3 regions of the Paenibacillus sp. CB74 genome follow, and region 1 is predicted to be linked to each of the others. Evidence: a T-box and tRNA genes for the amino acid it is inferred to sense, from the RefSeq annotation. Region 1 holds a T-box; the other regions hold tRNA genes.
What was found. The T-box of region 1 lies ahead of tyrS (tyrosine--tRNA ligase). A T-box ahead of a tRNA ligase gene usually reads a tRNA of that ligase, here a tRNA-Tyr.
Positions count from the first base shown of each region.

Region 2: it has a tRNA-Tyr gene. The T-box ahead of tyrS (tyrosine--tRNA ligase) is inferred to sense a tRNA for this amino acid. The anticodon was not compared.
Region 3: it has a tRNA-Tyr gene. The T-box ahead of tyrS (tyrosine--tRNA ligase) is inferred to sense a tRNA for this amino acid. The anticodon was not compared.

Region 1 covers NZ_CM146009.1:1,255,957-1,258,183, forward strand. Annotated here, with positions in the region: gene ACX9NY_RS05775 (hypothetical protein) at 1-48, shown strand, start outside; gene ACX9NY_RS05780 (DMP19 family protein) at 69-533, shown strand; T-box leader at 618-845, shown strand; gene tyrS (tyrosine--tRNA ligase) at 962-2,224, shown strand.
Region 2 covers NZ_CM146009.1:6,512,340-6,514,566, forward strand. Annotated here, with positions in the region: rRNA gene ACX9NY_RS28640 (23S ribosomal RNA) at 1-446, shown strand, start outside; tRNA gene ACX9NY_RS28645 (tRNA-Asn) at 515-590, shown strand; tRNA gene ACX9NY_RS28650 (tRNA-Ser) at 594-685, shown strand; tRNA gene ACX9NY_RS28655 (tRNA-Glu) at 695-766, shown strand; tRNA gene ACX9NY_RS28660 (tRNA-Val) at 834-909, shown strand; tRNA gene ACX9NY_RS28665 (tRNA-Met) at 928-1,001, shown strand; tRNA gene ACX9NY_RS28670 (tRNA-Asp) at 1,027-1,104, shown strand; tRNA gene ACX9NY_RS28675 (tRNA-Phe) at 1,200-1,275, shown strand; tRNA gene ACX9NY_RS28680 (tRNA-Thr) at 1,296-1,371, shown strand; tRNA gene ACX9NY_RS28685 (tRNA-Tyr) at 1,381-1,466, shown strand; tRNA gene ACX9NY_RS28690 (tRNA-Trp) at 1,473-1,546, shown strand; tRNA gene ACX9NY_RS28695 (tRNA-His) at 1,577-1,649, shown strand; tRNA gene ACX9NY_RS28700 (tRNA-Gln) at 1,672-1,746, shown strand; tRNA gene ACX9NY_RS28705 (tRNA-Gly) at 1,751-1,825, shown strand; tRNA gene ACX9NY_RS28710 (tRNA-Cys) at 1,832-1,905, shown strand; tRNA gene ACX9NY_RS28715 (tRNA-Leu) at 1,912-1,990, shown strand; gene ACX9NY_RS28720 (class I SAM-dependent methyltransferase) at 2,155-2,227, shown strand, end outside.
Region 3 covers NZ_CM146009.1:5,008,292-5,010,518, forward strand. Annotated here, with positions in the region: gene iolD (3D-(3,5/4)-trihydroxycyclohexane-1,2-dione acylhydrolase (decyclizing)) at 1-125, opposite strand, end outside; tRNA gene ACX9NY_RS22145 (tRNA-Gly) at 499-569, opposite strand; tRNA gene ACX9NY_RS22150 (tRNA-Pro) at 581-654, opposite strand; tRNA gene ACX9NY_RS22155 (tRNA-Leu) at 662-740, opposite strand; tRNA gene ACX9NY_RS22160 (tRNA-Arg) at 758-834, opposite strand; tRNA gene ACX9NY_RS22165 (tRNA-Gly) at 841-915, opposite strand; tRNA gene ACX9NY_RS22170 (tRNA-Leu) at 926-1,006, opposite strand; tRNA gene ACX9NY_RS22175 (tRNA-Lys) at 1,013-1,088, opposite strand; tRNA gene ACX9NY_RS22180 (tRNA-Tyr) at 1,099-1,184, opposite strand; tRNA gene ACX9NY_RS22185 (tRNA-Thr) at 1,194-1,269, opposite strand; tRNA gene ACX9NY_RS22190 (tRNA-Phe) at 1,290-1,365, opposite strand; tRNA gene ACX9NY_RS22195 (tRNA-Asp) at 1,380-1,457, opposite strand; tRNA gene ACX9NY_RS22200 (tRNA-Met) at 1,483-1,556, opposite strand; tRNA gene ACX9NY_RS22205 (tRNA-Val) at 1,573-1,648, opposite strand; tRNA gene ACX9NY_RS22210 (tRNA-Glu) at 1,771-1,842, opposite strand; tRNA gene ACX9NY_RS22215 (tRNA-Asn) at 1,847-1,922, opposite strand; tRNA gene ACX9NY_RS22220 (tRNA-Ala) at 1,924-1,999, opposite strand; tRNA gene ACX9NY_RS22225 (tRNA-Ile) at 2,034-2,107, opposite strand; rRNA gene rrf (5S ribosomal RNA) at 2,146-2,227, opposite strand, start outside.

The DNA of each region.
Region 1 (2,227 bases):
CATTGGTATCAGACGGGTAAACGTCAGGAATTAGAGCGTTTGGAATAAAGAAAAGTGAGGTGTGTTACGTGAGCGAGCAAGATATCCATGATATTTGGTATGAGTATGCTGTATTATTTGTCGAAAAAAAGAATGAATCTGAACAGGGCTGGGCTTCGTTGAATTCGAACGAGCAGGACATTGCTGCCTTATGGCTGTTAGAGGCGGATGTCTTTAATGGCGGTTTTATACAGTTTTTCTGCAACTGGGGGGAAGAAGTATACCGTTACGCGTTACGGGCATTACATAACATTGGTGCGACTCAAGTAGTGGAGATTATAACCTCGGCATACGGCTGCATTGAGCATCTGAAAGAGGATGAAAGGCTTACTGGACTATGGGACATTCCTAAATTACTGACAAAGGAACAAGAGCACCAGTTAGATGCGCTGGATCAGCAATTTTGGAACAATGAGGATCAGATCGCGGAGAAAGCCTATGGTTATTATCAAGGAAAATTGAACATGATGATTATATCATCTGGTTTTAACTAAGCGTCCGTTGTTCTGTTTAAGGTTTGCATACTTGGTCTTGCAATGACCGAAACGTTCGGCTATACTTGCTATAAATTGAATACATGAATCACGTTGATAGAGCGCAGTAGCGGCTTTGTCCCTGTTACAGAAAGTCAGGGGTTGATGGAACCTGATACATACAAGGGCTGCGAATTACACTCTGGAGTACTTGGGTAATGCCAAGCGGATGGGCAAACGATATATTGCCAAAAGTGGTATGGATAGCGTGTTAAGGTTATGTGTTATCCATGCAATTTGGGTGGTACCACGGTTATGATAATCGTCCCTGTGTCTAATGAAGACAAGGAGGCGATTTTTTTGTGTCCAAAAAAGCCGTTCCAGCGTGTTATTTCGTAAATTAACGTAGATCATGACTGAATTTTGAGGATAGAAAAGGGGTTATACGAATGAATATTATTGATGAACTACAGTGGCGTGACGCCATTAATCAGCAGACGGATGCTGAGGGATTACGTGAATTGACTGAAACGAAGTCCGTTTCTTTGTACTGCGGTGTTGATCCAACGGGGGATAGCATGCATATTGGACATCTAATTCCCTTCATGATGCTGAAACGTTTTCAACTGGCAGGACATCGTCCAGTCATTTTGATTGGTGGAGCAACAGGTACGATTGGTGATCCGAGTGGTCGTCAGGCAGAGCGGTCATTGCAAACGATGGAGCAAGTGCAGGAGAATGTGGATGCACTGACAGCGCAGATGAAGAAGTTGTTTGTAACAGATGGGGATAATCAGGTTCGCATGGTGAACAACTACGATTGGACGCACAAAATCAATGTCATTGAATTTTTGCGTGACTACGGCAAAAACTTTAACCTTAACACAATGCTGGCTAAGGATGTAGTGGCGAGCAGACTGGAAGGCGGCATCTCGTTCACTGAGTTTTCCTACCAGATCCTTCAGTCACTCGACTACCTGCACCTGTTCCAGAACGAAGATGTACAGCTGCAAATCGGCGGTTCCGACCAATGGGGGAATATCACGAGTGGTCTTGATCTGATTCGTAAAAAGGAAGGATCTGAAGCGAAGGCGTACGGTCTGACCATTCCACTTATGCTCAAATCCGATGGAACCAAGTTTGGTAAAACAGCTGGCGGCGCAATCTGGCTTGATCCGAACAAAACGACACCGTTTGAATTCTACCAGTTCTGGGCGAATACAGATGACCGTGATGTGATCAAATACTTGAAATACTTTACCTTCCTGAGCAAAGAAGAAATTGAAGCTTTGGCTGAAAAGGTAGAGACAGAGCCGCACAGACGCGAAGCACAGAAAGCACTTGCGGAAGAAATGACAAAATTCGTTCACGGCGAAGAAATGCTTGAACAGGCTAAACGTATTACAGCGGCGCTGTTCAGTGGTGATATCCGTTCCCTGACGGCAGACGAAATCGAGCAGGGCTTCAAGGAAATGCCTACCTTTGAAACGGACGGCGAAGCCAAAAATATTGTGGATTGGCTCGTGGATCTGGGTCTAGAGCCATCCAAGCGCCAGGCGCGTGAGGATGTCACCAAAGGTGCGATTTCCATGAATGGTGAGAAAATCACCGAACTTGAATTCACGGTGTCGGCAGAACACGCCATTGGCGGTAAATTCATCATTATCCGTAAAGGTAAAAAGAATTACAGCCTGGTTAAACTTCAATCCTAGTAC
Region 2 (2,227 bases), 1.6 Mb from region 1:
GGATAACAGGCTTATCTCCCCCAAGAGTCCACATCGACGGGGAGGTTTGGCACCTCGATGTCGGCTCATCGCATCCTGGGGCTGAAGTAGGTCCCAAGGGTTGGGCTGTTCGCCCATTAAAGCGGTACGCGAGCTGGGTTCAGAACGTCGTGAGACAGTTCGGTCCCTATCTGTCGTGGGCGTAGGAAATTTGAGAGGAGCTGTCCTTAGTACGAGAGGACCGGGATGGACGTACCGCTGGTGTACCAGTTGTTCCGCCAGGAGCACCGCTGGGTAGCTATGTACGGACGGGATAAACGCTGAAAGCATCTAAGCGTGAAGCCCCCCTCAAGATGAGATTTCCCAGTATGTAAGACCCCTTGAAGACGACGAGGTAGATAGGCTGGGGGTGGAAGTGCAGCAATGCATGGAGCTGACCAGTACTAATCGGTCGAGGGCTTATCCAAATATGCAAGTTGTAGTTCGCATGTTTCGTTTCGAATCTAGTTTTCAGAGAACGATCTCTGAAGCATATTCCCTGATAGCTCAGTTGGTAGAGCACTCGACTGTTAATCGAGTTGTCACAGGTTCGAGCCCTGTTCGGGGAGCCATATGGAGAGGTGTCCGAGTTGGCCGAAGGAGCACGATTGGAAATCGTGTAGGCGTCACAAGCGTCTCGAGGGTTCGAATCCCTCTCTCTCCGCCATAATAACAAGGCCCGTTGGTCAAGGGGTTAAGACACCTCCCTTTCACGGAGGTAACAGGGGTTCGAATCCCCTACGGGTCATATTAACTTCAAAAAAAGAAGTTGATTTTTACAACAAGATTATGATATGATCATAAATGTGTTGTTCGGAGGCTTAGCTCAGCTGGGAGAGCATCTGCCTTACAAGCAGAGGGTCGGGGGTTCGATCCCCTCAGCCTCCACCATAAGATTTTTAATAACGACGCGGGGTGGAGCAGCCCGGTAGCTCGTCGGGCTCATAACCCGAAGGCCGCAGGTTCAAATCCTGCCCCCGCAATTAACTTTCCTTGTGAAAGTACTATGGAACCGTGGTGTAGTTGGCCTAACATGCCTGCCTGTCACGCAGGAGATCGCGGGTTCGAATCCCGTCGGTTCCGCCATTTAATCTTTACATGAGGCAAACTGTTCACTACATCTGCTGTATGGCACTGATGCCCTATATAAAGTGTAAGGAATTAAGATTAGACTTTATTATGGCTCGGTAGCTCAGTCGGTAGAGCAGAGGACTGAAAATCCTCGTGTCGGCGGTTCGATTCCGTCCCGAGCCACCATTTTCAAAACAATTTAATATGCCGGTGTAGCTCAACTGGTAGAGCAACTGACTTGTAATCAGTAGGTTGGGGGTTCAAGTCCTCTCGCCGGCACCATGTAATCCTGGAGGATTAGCGAAGTGGCCAAACGCATCAGACTGTAAATCTGCTCCCGTACGGGTTCGGTGGTTCGAATCCATCATCCTCCACCAGTTTTTAGGGGCATAGTTTAAAGGTAGAACAACGGTCTCCAAAACCGTTGGTGTGGGTTCAATTCCTGCTGCCCCTGCCAATTAACTTTTAAGAAATTTAACCTTTTGTGGCGATCGTGGCGAAGTGGTTAACGCACCGGTTTGTGGATCCGGCATTCGGGGGTTCAATTCCCCTCGATCGCCCCTTTGTTTTTTTATTTTTTATTGGGGATTAGCCAAGCGGTAAGGCAACGGACTTTGACTCCGTCATGCATAGGTTCAAATCCTATATCCCCAGCCATTATGCGGACGTGGCTCAGCGGTAGAGCATCGCCTTGCCAAGGCGAGGGTCGCGGGTTCGATTCCCGTCGTCCGCTCCAAAATATGGCGCCATAGCCAAGTGGTAAGGCACAGCTCTGCAAAAGCTTTATCCCCAGTTCGAATCTGGGTGGCGCCTCCAGTATATGCCGGCGTGGCGGAATGGCAGACGCGCTCGACTCAAAATCGAGTGGGAAACCGTGGAGGTTCGAGTCCTCTCGCCGGTATATTGAATAGCCCTACATGTTGCTTATGCAATGTGTAGGGCTATTTTGTTTTATACAGATTTTTGTACAGTAAAGAATATTGGACTTTAATAAACATTGACGTATGATTATATTCAGTATATTGTAGATAAGTAAAGTCTTTAATTTAGAGGGAGTGAAGCAAAGTGAATAATGAAAAAAATGTATCGGATACCGATCTGTTATTTAATCTTTCTGTATGGGAAGAGGCATGGAAAA
Region 3 (2,227 bases), 3.1 Mb from region 1:
TTGCCATGTCCAAAAATACCGATGATTCCCTTCACAAACTTGGTTTCCACCCCGTCAACCGAGATATATTGCTGATCCAGATATCGAAGCAGTGCCTGAGCCATCGTTAATCTAATTGTATTCATGAATTCATCGCCTTCCTTTCCTTTACGGGTTAAGCGCTTAATCTACGTTAAGTTTAAGCGCCTTACCCCTAAAGGTTAAGCGCTTAATTGATATGGTATTACAGGTTAATGATTTACGCAAGCTATTTTTGTAAGCGTTTTTATAAATGTGATGCAGAAAAAATATTCAAGTGTTCGAAAATGCACTAAACCTTCTTCATTGGAACACCTCAAGAATTACTAAGAACAGGTCTAAAAATGTGGGGAATGTATCAAAAGGTTGGGATACATACTCATATCATCTGAAATCTCTGTATATATTCATGATCCATATGCCTATAAATGCAAAAAAAGAAAGAGATGGTGAATACCATCTCTTTCTTTTCAATATGTAAGCGGGTGATGGGAATCGAACCCACGCTATTAGCTTGGAAGGCTAAAGTTCTACCATTGAACTACACCCGCAAATAAAAAAATCGGGATGACACGATTTGAACATGCGACCCCCTGGTCCCAAACCAGGTGCTCTACCAAGCTGAGCTACATCCCGTTATCTATACCGGCGAGAGGACTCGAACCTCCACGGTTTCCCACTCGATTTTGAGTCGAGCGCGTCTGCCATTCCGCCACGCCGGCAAAATATGAAGTTATAATGGCGCGCCCTGAGAGATTCGAACTCCCGGCCTTTTGATTCGTAGTCAAACGCTCTATCCAGCTGAGCTAAGGGCGCAAATATTGGAGCGGAAGACGGGAATCGAACCCGCGACCCTCGCCTTGGCAAGGCGATGCTCTACCGCTGAGCCACTTCCGCAAATAAAGAATGCGCGTGGAGGGACTTGAACCCCCACGTCAAAGACGCTAGATCCTAAGTCTAGTGCGTCTGCCAATTCCGCCACACGCGCATATAATGGTGAGTCATGAAGGGCTCGAACCTTCGACACCCTGATTAAAAGTCAGGTGCTCTACCAACTGAGCTAATGACTCATAGAAAAACTGGTGGAGGATGATGGATTCGAACCACCGAACCCGTACGGGAGCAGATTTACAGTCTGATGCGTTTGGCCACTTCGCTAATCCTCCAGGATTACATGGTGCCGGCGAGAGGACTTGAACCCCCAACCTACTGATTACAAGTCAGTTGCTCTACCAGTTGAGCTACACCGGCGTATTACATGGTGTGAAAAATGGTGGCTCGGGACGGAATCGAACCGCCGACACGAGGATTTTCAGTCCTCTGCTCTACCGACTGAGCTACCGAGCCTTATAAAATTAAAATGGCGGAACCGACGGGATTCGAACCCGCGATCTCCTGCGTGACAGGCAGGCATGTTAGGCCAACTACACCACGGTTCCATAATACTTTCTCGAGGAAAGTTAATTGCGGGGGCAGGATTTGAACCTGCGGCCTTCGGGTTATGAGCCCGACGAGCTACCGGGCTGCTCCACCCCGCGTCGTTATAAGATAATATGGTGGAGGCTGAGGGGATCGAACCCCCGACCCTCTGCTTGTAAGGCAGATGCTCTCCCAGCTGAGCTAAGCCTCCATAATATGACCCGTAGGGGATACTCTCACTTCGTTCGAGACTGCGAAGCAGTTGCTCACGAGGTATATCCTCCGACGAACCTTTGGGATTCTCATCCCTTGTTAAAGCAATAGGTATTGCTATGACCCGTAGGGGATTCGAACCCCTGTTACCTCCGTGAAAGGGAGGTGTCTTAACCCCTTGACCAACGGGCCTTAATGGCTCCCCGAACAGGACTCGAACCTGTGACAACTCGATTAACAGTCGAGTGCTCTACCAACTGAGCTATCAGGGAATGGTGGAGCCAAGCGGGATCGAACCGCTGACCTCCTGCTTGCAAGGCAGGCGCTCTCCCAGCTGAGCTATGGCCCCATACTCTGGTTTGTTTCTTGTAGTGGTCTTGCTATGGGCCCTGGTGGACTCGAACCACCGGCCTCACCCTTATCAGAGGTGCGCTCTAACCAACTGAGCTAAGGGCCCTTATCAATTTTCGAAAAAAAATACCCCAGTGGGGTTTCGCTTGGCGGCGTCCTACTCTCCCAGGACCCTGCGGTCCAAGTACCATCGGCGCTAGAGGGCTTAACGGTCGTGTTCGGGATG